Regions from separate parts of the Alkalihalobacillus pseudalcaliphilus genome, predicted to be linked through region 1. Evidence: predicted binding sites of a transcription regulator. Region 1 holds the regulator's gene; each other region holds the start of a gene.
What was found. The regulator LexA, encoded in region 1, represses DNA repair genes until DNA is damaged. The targets are predictions, from matches to a motif close to CGAACATATGTTCG.

Region 1 (5,020 bases):
ATGTTTAATTTCATTGATGCAAGCATTAGCGTTCACCTGATCATAAACTATCGAAAAAGAAAATACATACACGTATTTATTCAGATTGTCTCTCTTTTATATATTGTTGATATCTACGGTGCACGGTTGCTTTTGATACATCAAAACCAAACCCTCTTAAAGTCGCTGCAATATCATGAAACGTTAATTCAAGTTGGCGTAAACGAACAATTTCCTCAATCGGTACTTCTTTTTTGGTTCTCCCCCCCGCTTCTTGATTTTTAATATTTCTTTGTGGGTTAAATCCTTTTTGAACGGCTTTTTTCATTCCTCTACTTATCTTCAAATTATGTAGTTTCCGTTGATATTCTTCAACAATAGCCACGATATCTAACACCATATGATCGGCATCTGATAATTCTAATTCTCCATTATGTTGAAATGTGTAAATAGATGTATTATATTTTCTTAACTCATGTAAGATAGCCATCTTGGCATGACCTCTGCCAATCCGTGTATCATCCTGAACTAATACTTGATGAACAGTCTCTTCTTTACATTCTTCTAACATATCTAAAAGTCCAGGACGATCAATGGAATAACCACTTTCAATCTCTTCATATACTTGAACGATCGACCAGCCTAAACGATTTGCATAATCGGTCAGTTCTTCTCTTTGTCTTTTTAGCGAGGTTTGTTGACTTTGTTTATCTGTACTAACTCGACAATATAAAACGACATTAATTTTCTCCATCTTCCTCTAATTCCACCTTTTGATGATTAACAGTAAATTGCGACTTCTGCTCTTCTCTTTTTTCAAATTCAGCATTTGATACAACTCTATCAATTTCCTCTGAAGATTCTATTACTATTTCATGTTTCTCTAATTCATCATTAGTCAATAGTAAAGTAAAGCACATAAACATTAAAGTCAAAAAACCTGTACAAACAATCGCCCACTCTTGCCCTGATAATCTTTTCATCCGAAACACCTCATTTATAGAATGTACGTTCGCTTTTATCATAAATGAGAACAACTGTTTGTGTCAACCGTTTTTTAGAACTTATGTTTGCATTACATATGTTCGCATGGTACAATTTAGTTACGAAGGAAATATAAGCGAGGTGACAGCTCATGACAAAACTATCAAAAAGGCAACAAGAAATACTAGATTATATTAAAGTTGAAGTACGAAAAAAAGGATATCCACCTTCAGTTAGAGAGATAGGCGAAGCAGTTGGACTAGCTTCAAGTTCCACCGTCCATGGGCATTTATCTCGATTGGAAAAGAAAGGGTTTATCCGTAGAGACCCTACTAAACCTAGAGCGATTGAAGTATTAACTTTGGATGATACGATGGTGGAAGCCAATCAAGTGGAAAGAAAAGCAAATTATATTCCGATTATCGGGAAAGTCACAGCAGGTCTTCCTATTACAGCCGTTGAAAATGTTGAAGGTTATTTGCCTTTACCTGAGCATTTAGCAGCTAATGAAAATACGTATGTACTCGTCATTGAAGGAGATAGTATGATTGAGGCTGGTATTTTTAATGGAGATATGGTTATTGTGAGACAGCAACAAACCGCCAATAATGGCGATATCATTGTGGCGATGACAGAAGATGAAGAAGCAACCGTAAAACGTTTTTTTAAAGAACAAGACTATATTCGTCTACAGCCAGAGAATGCGACCATGGATCCTATCCTATTAAAAAATGTTTCCATTCTCGGGAAAGTAATTGGTGTGTTCCGCACGATCCATTAATTTGTTTTTTATGAGAAAAAGCCTTTGGAACCCAAAGGCTTTTTCTTTTAGTTCATCGCTATACGTCTTCTGTTATATTGAAACATGATAACAGAGATTATGAATAATAATACCCCAAGCAATAGCCATTGATAATGAGAAGTGGCTGTATGTGGTAACGTCTTTTTATTATTGTCACCTGTTCCTCCTGTTCCTCCCCCATCAACTTCATCATCTTGATTTTGTTCACGATCTTTTTCCTTATTATGATCATTCCCGTTTTTCTCCTCTTCATCCAGTTGTTCCTTGTCACCTTCTAAAACTGTAAAAATAGAGAAGTGGTTTGTCGTTGCTGTAACACGCTCACTATCAACGCTACTTGATGGAAGAACATCCCACTGTTGTTTCTTTTCATTCCAATGATAAACAGCTAGATTCTCACTATTTGTAACGGCATCAGCAACGTAGGTGAATGATAATGTAATAGGTACGTCAAAAGTTTTGACTAGGTCTTTTCCTTCTTTAATTATTAACTCGTACACAGTACTTGGTGTGCCTTCCGTATATACCAGCTGATTTATAAATAATTGAAAGGACTGTTCACCTGTAAAATTCTCGAGCGGGATCAAAAGAGTTAAACCGGTTGAGATGAGTTCTAACGATACTTTTTTTTTCACTAAAAGCCTCATTTGCTCAACTGTAAGTGAAAGAACCAGTTCCTCTGATTCAACCGAACTTAAATCGACGATGAGCGTCGCACTTTCAGCAAGCATGTCTAAGTTCTCTGAGCTAATCGTAGCCTCATGCCCACTCATTTTGATATCCGCTATTAAGAAATCAATAGGCTCCTCGGGATGTGGTTTAGGCTCTTCAGGTTTTGGTGTTTCTGGCTTTGGTTCTTCCGGCTTAGGATTCTCAGGTTCTGGTTCTGGTGTCGGTTCTTCTTCCGGTAATGAGCTAATCTCAGCAATTCTACCTTCTACGTGATAGGCAATCGGTTCATGGAATGTTTTGACAAAGGCAATCAATGCCTCCAAATCCTCTGGGCCAGTTACCATATTTTTCGCATATTGACCCATTAATCGATATTTATCTCCATTTGACTCAGCCATATAGTTATTAGTTGTTACCGTATACGTTCTACTCTCATCAATCAAAGAACCATCTAGTAACATAATATCGACAACTTCATCGCTCGTTTGATCCCACGTATAATGAAAGCCTGCTATACTAAAATCCGGGCCATAACTCGTGATTTGTGCGTTTAAGATTTCACGTAGTTCAGCTCCGGTTACTTCAAAGGTTACTAAGACATTGTTAAACGGTACGATATTAAACAATCGGTTAAACGTTATTTCTCCTGCGGGGAGCTGGTCACGTATTCCGCCACCATTCATTAAAGCAAAATCACTTTTCATCTGCCATAACATGCTATCAGCAATTAAATTACCAAGTGCCGTGTCACCATCATTAGAATAACCACCAACCATATCAATTGCTGCATGCCCTACCACTTCATTTAAAATAGGAGCTACACGGTTTTCATAGTCTGCTAGAATTGCTCCAACCGCTGGTTCAGGTTCGATTTTAGCTTGGTCGACATAGATGATCTCCGCTTCCTTTTCAACTATATCTCCTGTTACAGGGTCTATGGTTACGTCAACCGCACCAAATGCTTTTCCATATTCATAAGCTTGAACAATCAAGACATCGTCAACCATCGCATTGACAATTTGATGGTTATGCCCGGCAAAAATTATATCTACTTCATCATCTACTTCTTTGGCTAGATCTGCTGCTGGGCCTACCGCTGTCTCACCTGACTGTGTGGCAGCCATATGGGCAAGTACGATAATCGCACGTACTCCTTGTGCCTTTAATTCTTCTACAGCGGAATTCACAGCTTCTACTTCATCAGTAAATTCAATATCTTTGATGCCATCAGGGATAACCATATTAACCGTATCGGTCGTATTAACACCGATAAAAGCTACTTGCTCGCCTTCAACCTCAACAACTTCATAAGGCGGAAGGAAATGCTCACCACTTTCTTTATCCAAACAGTTTGCACAAAGCAATGGGAAATCCATGCCCGCATATCCGGGAGAACCTTTACCTTCAGGATGATCTCCACCCTTGACAATTCTCATTAATTCTTCTGTTCCTTCATCAAATTCATGATTTCCAACCGTGCCGAAATCAAAGCCAATTTCATTCATCATTTCTATCACAGGCTCATCTTGAAATAAAGCGGAAACAGGTGAACTGCCACCTATCATATCTCCTGCATGGACGATAAATGTATTCTGATTACGTTTTGACCATTCATTTAAATAGGCAGCCACATAATCAAATCGACCTACTTGTAATAATTCTTCTCCAACCGTTACCGGATAAGTTTGATCTATTTTTCCATGCAAATCATTGACACTTAATATTTGCATGGAAATGAGTTCCTCATCCGGGATGATTTCTTCGCCCGCTTCTACATAACCATTAGCTTCTGCTTCTTCAACCGATGCAAAGAAAATTCTTTTATCTACAGGGACCTGCTCCCATTCATTCGGTTCAACATACGTTTTTGTATCCGAGTTACCGACATATCGATGTAGACCATTCCCTGTTTCCCTTGCTCTAAATTCAAAAGGCATCTCTAATAATGGATTTTCGGGATTCCAAATACCGATTTCTGCATCCTTTGCTTTGCGAACAGTTTCTTGATACAATTCATAATCTTCCGCGTCACCAACCGGCCATATAAAATATGTAGTTGCATAACCAGCCCTCACCATTTCTAAGTTGATATTTAATCCATCACTTTTACGTACAATTTGAGCTAAAAGTCGGCCATACTGGTCTGTTGCTTCTGGCCCAACTAATACTTCAACTTCATCACCCACTTCTAAAAGTTCTTTCATGTATTCTGTTGCTAAATCACCATGATATTTTTGATTTTCATCTAACTCGTTCTTGATAGATTGATACGTCTCTGGTGTATCCATATTAAGAAAACGTACAGCTGTTGCCCCTAAAACAGGTGTAGCTAAGTGAATCGTATCGCCATCGGTAATTCTCGCTACAGTTGATTCATATTTTCCTTCTGGATTTGGAGCTTCGGGTTGTTCATCTAACAACGTAAAATCATTGCTTGAACGTGGCAATAGTTGATACGTATTATATTGACTTAAAATACCTGTCACAGAATACCATGATCCTGTTGTGATATGCTCAATGGCACCCGTACCTTCCATCACTCGTACCGTAGTTCCGACAAAATTCTCATCGATTAAACTTACA
Region 2 (5,020 bases), 1.0 Mb from region 1:
TCGTCAAGGCACCGGTGAAGCTGTTGATGAAATCGGCTCAACGTTTGAAGCCATGTTAAAAGATATTGGACGTGCCGTCCAACGACCTTTTGAACGTACACGATAATTTGAACATTTGATTTCAACCTTTCTAAAATGAATGAACAAGGCCATTTATGGGAACGCTGAACCCATAAATGGTTCATTTTTTTTATAAAAGGATAGGTGGAGACAAATGAAAATCATTAAATTTTTAATCAACAAAAAAGAATATCCTATTATCCTTGGCTTGTTGTTTTTTATAGGGCTAAGTTGGTTTTTATTATTGGATCAAGAAGATGTAGTCGAACCAAGTGATCATAGTACTTTAGATGTTCGAGAAGAGAAAACCGTTGGAGCCTATGCTCCGTTGACAATGAAGGTTGTCTTAGAACGGCTTTATTTAGATGGAAATGTGCAGAAGGAAGTCATTGAGGAAACGATTTGGTCCATGGAAGACTTTTGGGCCCAGTATGAGGGTTGGGATCTAATTGACCAGAATCAAGATGAAATGGTTTTTCAAACAGAAGTAGATGATGTTTCTCCCATTGTTAAAATTAATGGCTTTTTTGGTTTAACAGACGATAATTATTTACACATTTATGAAGGTATACCAGAAGAAGACCAAATTATTCATTCGTTTTTTCAGATTGATACCGAAAAACTTGAAACGAAACAGTATCAGCAATTAAAAGAAGGGGTTCGGATTCAAGATAAAGCTCATTTTCAAAAGGTTATTGATATGTTAAGGGCTATGCAAAAAGAAGAAAGCTAATTGTATGGTTATAGCTCGAGGCAAGAGGAACGAATAACTTTTCTAAAGCACAAAGACACGTATAAGGTGATTTGTGCTTTTTTGTATGAAAGTTAGTACTCATTTCTCGAGATAACTTGACATTTCGGTCTTTGTTTTTGGTCCGTTTTTGAAAATAGAAATGACCTCACAGACGAATGAATTCGTCTGAAGGTTCATTTCTATTTTCAAAACTTCACGCAGTCGCGTGAAGTAGCCAAGCAAGCTTGGCTAACGGTCCAAAAACACTTGGATTTTAGATGCTAATCCTGATGAGTTATTACTCTCTCTTTTTTTTTGTTGGTGGTGGCTGTTTGTCAGTGCGCTGAATCTTTTTAGGAAAGCTCTTGCGAGCTCCTTTCTAAAAAGCGGCGGGGTTACGGCAAAATGTGAGAATCCTCAAAACCGTTATGAATGAAAAACCACCAGTTAAAGAACAAAATCACACTTTCATATTTGTTGGTGGCGTAAGTGAATCTGTGCTTCACCATGTGAGTTTTGTATGAAAGTTACCCTAAAGGTGATGGGCACTTCTTCGAAAATCGGTGCCCTTTCCTCCTGCAGGAGTTGGCCCCAATCCCTCCGCTAGGGTTCGTGCAGGCTTCTTGGTTAGTGAGTTTCTCTCATATAAAACTTGCATGATAACTTGCTAAGCAACTCATCACCACAAAAACGAAAGTTGGATATTGTTATTGGCTCGGTGGCTCCTCATTCACTTTGTTTTTGTTGTTATTTACTTTAATGAAAGTTATTTGTATTTGAGAATGAGCAGTCACCTAGCGGACGAAAACATGCGGAGACTCCCATGGGGGGTAGTGGCAGAGCTGAAATCCACTAGCGAAGCTAGTTAGTTCGGCGCCACCCCATAGGACGCGGAGCATGATTTTCGGTAGCGGCAATTAGTGCTCCACATTTCAGCGTTAGTCAACTTTCATACAAAATAAATAAAAAGTTATCAAAATCCGTTTAGTAAAGAAAAAACACTACTTTCATATTTGTTGGTGGTGAAGTGAATAAATAGGACTTCACTTCACCATAAGCGTTTTGTATGTGTGTAAAAAGCTATTCGGGAGATGGGGGATATGCTAAAATAGAAATAAATGTTCGTATTTAGAGGAGAGTTTATCAATTGATAGAATATGTATCAGGAAAATTAGTGAGTGTAGAAACGCCATATATCGTTATTGACCATCACGGATTGGGTTATCAAGTTTTTTGTGCGAATCCATTTGTATTTGAGAAGAGTATGAATGAGCACATTCAAGTTTATACCTATCATTATGTGAAGGAAGATTTAATCCGTTTGTTTGGATTTCAGTCAAAGTCAGAACGAGACTTGTTTGAGAAGCTCTTAAATGTATCAGGTATTGGACCAAAAGGTGCCTTAGCCATTTTGGCTTCAGGACAGCCTGATCAAGTCGTCTCAGCCATTGAATCAGAAGATGAAGCTTTTTTAGTCAAGTTCCCTGGTGTTGGTAAAAAAACAGCAAGGCAAATTATCCTTGATTTAAAAGGTAAATTAGAAGAATTTACGATTACATTATTAACGCCTGCTGCTGACGTAAAAAGAACGGCGAAAGTCACAGCAAATAATGAGGCTTTGGAAGAAGCATTTGAAGCGTTGCGTGCTTTAGGTTACGTAGAAAAGGAACTCAAAAAGGTGCGACCAACATTATCAGAGGAAACCCTCTCAACAGATGCCTATATAAGAAAAGCGTTACAGCTTATGCTTAAAGCGTAAAAGGAGGTAAAGTCATGGAAGAGAGAATGGTTTCGGCCAGTCAGCAGTGGGAGGATCAAACCGCTGAACAATCAGTGAGACCATTACGCTTATTAGATTATATTGGTCAAGAGGATGTTAAGAAAAATTTAGAAGTATTTATAGAGGCTGCTAAAATGAGAGAGGAAAGCCTCGATCATGTCTTATTGTACGGTCCTCCTGGGCTTGGAAAAACAACGTTATCAACGATTATTGCAAATGAAATGGATGTACAAATTCGAACGACGTCTGGCCCGGCTATTGAGAGACCGGGTGATTTAGCAGCCATTTTAACGGCTCTAGAACCAGGTGATGTACTTTTTATAGATGAAATTCATCGATTAAATCGGATCGTCGAAGAGGTATTATACCCGGCAATGGAGGATTTCTGTCTCGATATTGTGATTGGTAAAGGACCTACAGCACGTTCAGTGCGGTTAGATTTACCTCCTTTTACGTTAGTCGGTGCTACAACGAGGGCTGGTATGCTCTCAGCTCCTTTACGCGATCGTTTTGGGGTTTTAGCCCGACTTGAGTTTTATAACGTGGATGAATTAACACAAATTGTCAAGCGGACGGCAGACGTATTAGATATTGAAATGGACCACGAAGCGGCAATAGAAATGGCAAGTAGATCGCGTGGCACACCAAGGATTGCCAATCGCCTTTTACGGAGGGTGAGGGACTTTGCCCAAGTGCAGGCAGATGGGGCTGTTTCCTATGAAATTGCCAGTCATGCTTTGCAAAAACTTCAAGTTGATGAATTAGGACTCGATCATATCGATCATAAACTTTTATTTGCGATGATGGACCGATTTAATGGTGGTCCAGTTGGTATTGAAACGATTTCTTCGACCATTGGGGAAGAGGCTGATACGATTGAAGATGTCTATGAACCATATCTTTTACAGATTGGATTTATTCAAAGAACACCACGTGGACGAATTCTGACGCCGTTATGTTATCAGCATTTTCAACGGGAGGAACCATCGAAATGAATACCATCCCTAAGTTCATTATTACGATTGGAGTCGTTTTGATTGTAGTCGGCATTTTGTGGCAACTATTTGGACGTTTTATCCCACTTGGCAAGCTACCAGGTGATATTGTCATTAAAGGAGAGAATACAAGCTTTTATTTTCCTGTTGTTACATGTCTACTTATAAGTGTGGTACTGTCACTTATTTTTATTTTGATTGGTCGCTTTCGCTAAACTCTTGATTAATTGTTAAAGTTTCGATAAAATTATTAAGATGCCCAATTTTGAACGGATAGAAAAGGTGACCTTACGAATGCACGTAGAAGATTTTGATTTTCATTTACCTGAACATTTAATCGCACAGACGCCGCTACAAGACCGAACGGCGTCTCGTTTGCTTGTCTTAAATAAACAAACTGGAGAGATTCAGGACGATCATTTTCCTGATGTTTTAGCTTATCTTCAACCTGGAGATTGTTTGGTATTAAACGATACCCGCGTTTTACCAGCAAGGTTATTTGGTGTAAAAGCCGAGACCGGTGCTAAGGTTGAGGTTTTATTACTAAAGCAAGTAGAAGGTAATAGTTGGGAAACATTAGTAAAGCCCGCTAAACGGGTGAAGGTTGGAACAGAGCTTGACTTTGGTGAAGGCATGTTAAAAGCTCGATGTACGGAAGAGTTAGAACATGGTGGCCGTGTGATGGAGTTGCATTTTGAAGGCATTTTGCATGAAGTGTTAGATAAGCTTGGAGAAATGCCGCTACCACCGTATATTCGTGAACAACTTGATGACCGCGAACGTTATCAAACCGTGTTTGCTGAAAAGAGGGGTTCTGCAGCGGCCCCGACTGCTGGGTTACACTGGACGGAAGATTTACTAGCAGAAGTAAAAAAGATGGGAATTCAAATCGCTAAAATTACGTTACATGTTGGTTTAGGTACTTTTAGACCAGTGAGTGTGGATTCTTTAACTGACCATGCTATGCATGCAGAATTTTATGAAATGAGTAAAGAAACGGCTGGAATCTTAACAGCAACACAAAAAAATGGCGGTAAAATTATAGCAGTAGGGACAACCTCTGCAAGAACACTTGAAACCATTATGCAAGAGCACGGTCGTTTTTGTGAGGCATCAGGATGGACCTCTATCTTTATTTACCCGGGGTTTCAATTCAAAGGGTTAGATGCTTTATTAACCAATTTCCACTTACCCAAGTCAACATTAGTTATGTTAGTGAGTGCCCTTGCGGGTCGGGAAAATGTATTACATGCCTATCATCACGCCATTTCAGCTCAGTACAGATTTTTTAGTTTTGGCGATGCGATGCTCATTACTGACCGGAATCGAGAAAAATAATAAGAAGGTTTTTGAAGGAGGATTTACTTAGATGGCAGCTGTCACCTATGAATTAATAAAAACATGCAAACAATCAGGAGCTCGTCTTGGTAAAGTTCATACACCTCATGGTAC
Region 3 (5,020 bases), on a different contig from region 1:
ATCTCCGAGGTAACAGAGGTTAATATCATTTCCTTAACAGAAAATAAATTAAAGGCAGTAGAAGAGAATGTAGGGATTGAGAATCGAATTGAAGAACCGAAGGCTGATGGCCAACAAATCAATAAAAAAAAGGAACAACAACCAGAACCAGGTAATACAAAAAAAGTGGATTCTCAAAAAACGATTCGAGTGAGTATAGAACGTCTAGATAAACTGATGAACTTATTTGAGGAGCTTGTGATCGACCGAGGTCGTTTAGAACAAATTTCTACCGAATTAAAAGATACCGAGTTAAGTGATACGGTAGAGCATATGTCTAGAATATCAATTGACCTTCAAGAAATTATCTTAACGATGCGGATGACACCAGTAGAGCAGGTGTTTAACCGGTTCCCAAGGATGCTTAGAAATCTTTCTAAAGAATTAAATAAAGAGGTAAACCTTGAGATTATTGGGGCTGAAACGGAGCTTGATCGAACCATTATTGATGAGATTGGTGATCCGCTCGTACATTTATTAAGGAACTCTATTGATCATGGTATTGAAACAGTTGAAGAAAGAAAGACGCTTGGAAAGCCTGAGGTTGGTACAATTACGCTAAGAGCTTATCATAGTGGCAATCATGTCTTTATTGAGATTGAAGATGATGGAAGAGGTATCAACCGAGAGAACGTTATAAAGAAGGCGTTACAAAATGGCGTAATCTCTGAATCTGAAATCGACCATTTAAGTGATCAAGAAGTGTATGGTCTTTTATTCTCTTCTGGTTTTAGTACGGCAGAGAAGATTACCGATATTTCTGGGCGTGGAGTAGGTCTCGATGTGGTAAGAACTACTTTTGAATCTCTAGGTGGAAGTGTGTCTGTTCAATCGACATTAGGGCAAGGTTCTATGTTTTCTATTCAATTGCCTCTGACATTATCTATTATTGATGTCATGCTTATTGAATTAGGAATGGAGAAGTATGCTGTACCACTTACTTCTATTGTAGAAACAGCGATTATTGCTAAAGAAGATGTTTATACGGTTCACAATAAGCAGGTTATTGATTTTAGAGGGAAAGTGATTCCTTTAGTTTTCCTAAACGAAGTATTTGATGTGAATTCACAGGACGAAAACGCTGAGCATCTATCATTAATTATCATTCAAAAAGGGAATAAAATGGCCGGTCTTGTCGTCGATCGCTTGATTGGTCAGCATGATATTGTCTTGAAATCATTAGGTAAATATTTAACCAACATATTTGCAATTTCTGGAGCAACAATTTTAGGTGATGGTCAAGTCGCTTTAATTATTGATTCCAACGCTTTAATTAAATAGAGGAAGGGTTGTTCTTATGACTCAAACTTTGGTGGAGTATGAACAAACAAAAATTATTGCATTCCGAATTGAGCAAGAGGATTATGCAATACCTGTAGAATATATCCAATCTATAGAACGGATGCTACCTATTACTAGAATCCCAAACGCAGATAGCTTTATGAAAGGAGTCATGAACCTGCGTGGCGTTATTATTCCAGTCATTGACTTACGTTTAAGATTTGGGATCGCTGAAAAAAATAATGATGATGCTACTCGGATACTAGTCATTCAAAAAGATGAAATCGACTTTGGCTTAATCGTTGATGAGGCAAAAGATGTCTTTGATATTGAAAACAGTGATATCGAACCGACGCCAGAGGTGGTTGGTAGCAATCAAGTCTCATATTTGAATGGTGTCGTTAAGATTGGTGATAAGATGTATACCATTTTAAATTTAGAAAAATTAATTGATAAAGAATAAGCTTGCGAGCGAAAGGTGGAACTAAAATGGCTTCAATTTTAATCGTAGATGATGCTGCTTTTATGAGAATGATGATTAAGGATATATTAACGAAAAATGGCTATGATATTGCTGGTGAGGCCGCTAATGGACAAGAAGCTATTGCTAAATATAAGGAAGTTAAGCCTGATTTAGTGACAATGGACATTACAATGCCTGAAATGGATGGTATTGAGGCACTAAAAAAAATTAGGGAAGAGGACGCTAGTGCAAAAGTCATTATGTGTTCAGCAATGGGACAGCAATCAATGGTAATTGATGCCATACAAAATGGAGCGAAAGACTTTATTGTCAAGCCATTCCAAGCGGACAGAGTGGTTGAAGCTATTCAAAAAGTATTAGTCTAAATACGCTCTAAAGAGTAAGGTTATAGAAATGAGATAAAGCTGTGTTGACTGTTAGGGAAAGCTGCTCAACACAGCTTTTGATCAGCTCAAAAGAAATAAAAACCCTTGTATCTCACGAACGTAATGCCCCTCATTATAACCACCTATCAATAAATTCCATACATGTTCAGTAAACCGTAGAGACCAAGCCCCTACATTAGGCATCCTTCATACAAAAAGACACATGGCAAAGCCAATTCACTTCGCCACCAACAAAGATAAAAGTCAGCTATCGCCTTAACGATTAATAAAGGTTTGTTCAGATACAAACGCTAAACCATGGAGCGGTGGTTAACGTGAAGATACTGAGGCCAAACCATGGAGTAGCTGCACAAAGAGGCAGTTAATGTGAAGATACAGAGGCTAAACCATGGAGCATCTGCACAAAAAGGTGGTTAGCGTGAAGATGCAGAGGCCAAACCATGGAGCATCTGCAAGAAAAGGTGCGAAGGGAATCATGAACCAGCTAACTTCAAGGCACAACCGATTGCCCATAAGTCACTTTCATACAAAACTACTTCGTATAAAACGTTTTAATATAGTCAAAAGCCTGGTTACGTAAGTGGACATTCAAAATCTTGTTCGTTTGTTCGTAACCATTTATATGAAATTGGTACTCACTAAATAGACCAACGACTCGTAAAGGTCCAATTTTAATATGTTTTTTTTGCATGGATTTCTTTATAGGCATTAAATCCTTACTTACCTGATCTAAGATTAACGTTTGTTGGGCGAGGTAAAAAGGCTTGAATTTAGTTGCTAGCTGTTCAATTTTTGTATAATCCATTTCAAGAGCTTTGCGAACGGTATTTAATATAATATATCGTTGAATAAGCGTATAATCTTCATTTGAAACCATTTTTAAACCTCCTCATACATAAGAACGTACGTTCTTATTATACGATATCTTTTTAAAATTGCAAGAAGATTTATTTATAGGACGTTTGTATCTAGTCCTTTATAGAAAACTATGTTTTAGTAGATAAGAGTGTTAAGGATGGTGAGTAAGATGGAAAGGTATCGTATGTTATTAAACCAATGGCTAGAACAAAATAAATTAGTAAAGGTAGAAACGACATCTCCTGTTCATGGGCGTAGTCAATTTATTGGAAGATTGATCAAAATTGATGATATAACAAATTCAATGATTTTTTATGAAGATGATTTAAAAGAAGTATTCCACTTTACATTAGAAGAAATTGATACGATGCGTGTAATCGATTAATTGGTACATCCATTAATAAGCTTGTGATTTGCGAAAAATTGGCAAATCACAAGCTATTTTTAAAACTAAATGTAAAGTAGATAATGTTTGAAAATTCAACAAAATAGTGTTAATATAATAATAAAAGGAAACGCTTTCATTAAAGGGCTGGTTTAAATCTTAGGAAATATGGGAATATTTTTGAAAAGGTTATAATGGAGGGATACGAGATGAATCACCAATTCGCTATGGATAAGAATGTTTTAAAGCAATTACATGTGATAAAAAATTTGCAAAACCGTTCTGAAACAACTGTTCAATCTTTATATGCCCAGGCCATTTTAGAATATTCGTTGTACCATTATAAAAAAAATAAGATTAATCAGTTGATTGAGCAAGCATTAATCAATTATGACAAAGAGCAATTTATGAATGCTACCAATGATTATTTAGTCCACCTTCATGAACATAAAAACGGGAAGATTATATCTGAAAATGGGTATGAGTTGTTATTAACGTTTGAAGAATAAAAAGAGTCGCCATATAGGCGATTCTTTTTTAGTTTTATAATTTAAATGAAAATGAGACAAAATAAGATAAATGAATTTAACATGTTTCAAAAACCCCTCAGGGTGGAATGATTGATTTAAAGCAATAAAAAAATTGGGAAGGTGGGAGAACAGTATGTGGACTATTATCGTAATCTTAATTATTTTATGGATACTTGGATTTAGTTTCGAAATTGCAGGTGGCTTAATCAATATATTATTGGTCATTGCTTTAATTCTGTTAATTATACGTTTAATTCCACGCCGTTAACTAGGATGAGTTAAATGAAGGTAAGCATTTTGGAATATAGGCTCTTTTATCACATATTGCTCAAAGAGAAAACGTAATGCCTGTTCTTCATTGTTAATATAGGCAAAAATTTCATGATAAGTACTACGTAGAATTGGGTCGTGATGAAGTAACTGTTGCATACGGTATGTTTGGAAAATCACAGATATACCTCCTAGGAAACGATTTCATTTTACTATATGTACGTACTTTCCATTTTGTTCAATATTCCACTACTTTTATACATCATACTAACTCTTCATATTAAGAAAGGATTTGGAAGATGATTCAAATACAATGTCTGACGGAATATGAACAACTACAAAAAGTTGTACTTTGTCAACCAACCTATATGTCTATAGAAGAGGCTATTAATGAGATACAAGCACATTATAAAAAAGCTAATATCAATCGAGGAATTGCTCAATCCGAGCATCAAATGCTTGTTGAAACATTGAGGAAGCATGGTGTAGATGTCATGCTAATATCAGCTAATGAAGAATGTCCGGAACAGGTATTCACTAGAGATATTGGTTTTGTTATTGAAGATACTTTATATGTAGGTCATTTGAAAAGAGATATTAGGAAAAAAGAAAGAGAACAACTTTTACAATTTTTACAGCAAGAGAAGATACCGTATCATGAAATAGAAGCAGGTACTATTGAAGGTGGAGATGTTGTTCTTGCGCAATCAGATGTTTTTATTGGAAACAGTGGTCGAACAGCTAAAGTAACCTTAGAACTTCTTCAAATGCGTCATCCAAACCACTC

Region 2: ruvA (Holliday junction branch migration protein RuvA) is a predicted target of LexA. The motif match lies at 1,905-1,918, and genes of this name have one in related genera.
Region 3: PQ479_RS11310 (YhjD family protein) is a predicted target of LexA. The motif match lies at 3,089-3,102, and genes of this name have one in related genera.

What each region holds. Positions count from the first base shown of each region.
Region 1 covers NZ_JAQQWS010000001.1:134,891-139,910, reverse strand. Annotated here, with positions in the region: gene PQ479_RS00680 (YneB family resolvase-like protein) at 77-724, opposite strand; gene PQ479_RS00675 (hypothetical protein) at 720-962, opposite strand; gene lexA (transcriptional repressor LexA) at 1,115-1,744, shown strand; gene PQ479_RS00665 (DUF6359 domain-containing protein) at 1,792-5,020, opposite strand, start outside.
Region 2 covers NZ_JAQQWS010000001.1:1,176,020-1,181,039, reverse strand. Annotated here, with positions in the region: gene PQ479_RS05955 (YhcN/YlaJ family sporulation lipoprotein) at 1-106, shown strand, start outside; gene PQ479_RS05950 (intercompartmental signaling factor BofC) at 215-793, shown strand; gene ruvA (Holliday junction branch migration protein RuvA) at 1,941-2,552, shown strand; gene ruvB (Holliday junction branch migration DNA helicase RuvB) at 2,567-3,568, shown strand; gene PQ479_RS05935 (DUF2905 domain-containing protein) at 3,565-3,783, shown strand; gene queA (tRNA preQ1(34) S-adenosylmethionine ribosyltransferase-isomerase QueA) at 3,863-4,906, shown strand; gene tgt (tRNA guanosine(34) transglycosylase Tgt) at 4,938-5,020, shown strand, end outside.
Region 3 covers NZ_JAQQWS010000004.1:269,058-274,077, forward strand. Annotated here, with positions in the region: gene PQ479_RS11295 (chemotaxis protein CheA) at 1-1,320, shown strand, start outside; gene PQ479_RS11300 (chemotaxis protein CheW) at 1,337-1,783, shown strand; gene PQ479_RS11305 (response regulator) at 1,810-2,169, shown strand; gene PQ479_RS11310 (YhjD family protein) at 2,723-3,067, opposite strand; gene PQ479_RS11315 (LSm family protein) at 3,218-3,433, shown strand; gene PQ479_RS11320 (IDEAL domain-containing protein) at 3,643-3,942, shown strand; gene PQ479_RS11325 (lmo0937 family membrane protein) at 4,097-4,231, shown strand; gene PQ479_RS11330 (hypothetical protein) at 4,228-4,413, opposite strand; gene PQ479_RS11335 (dimethylarginine dimethylaminohydrolase family protein) at 4,533-5,020, shown strand, end outside.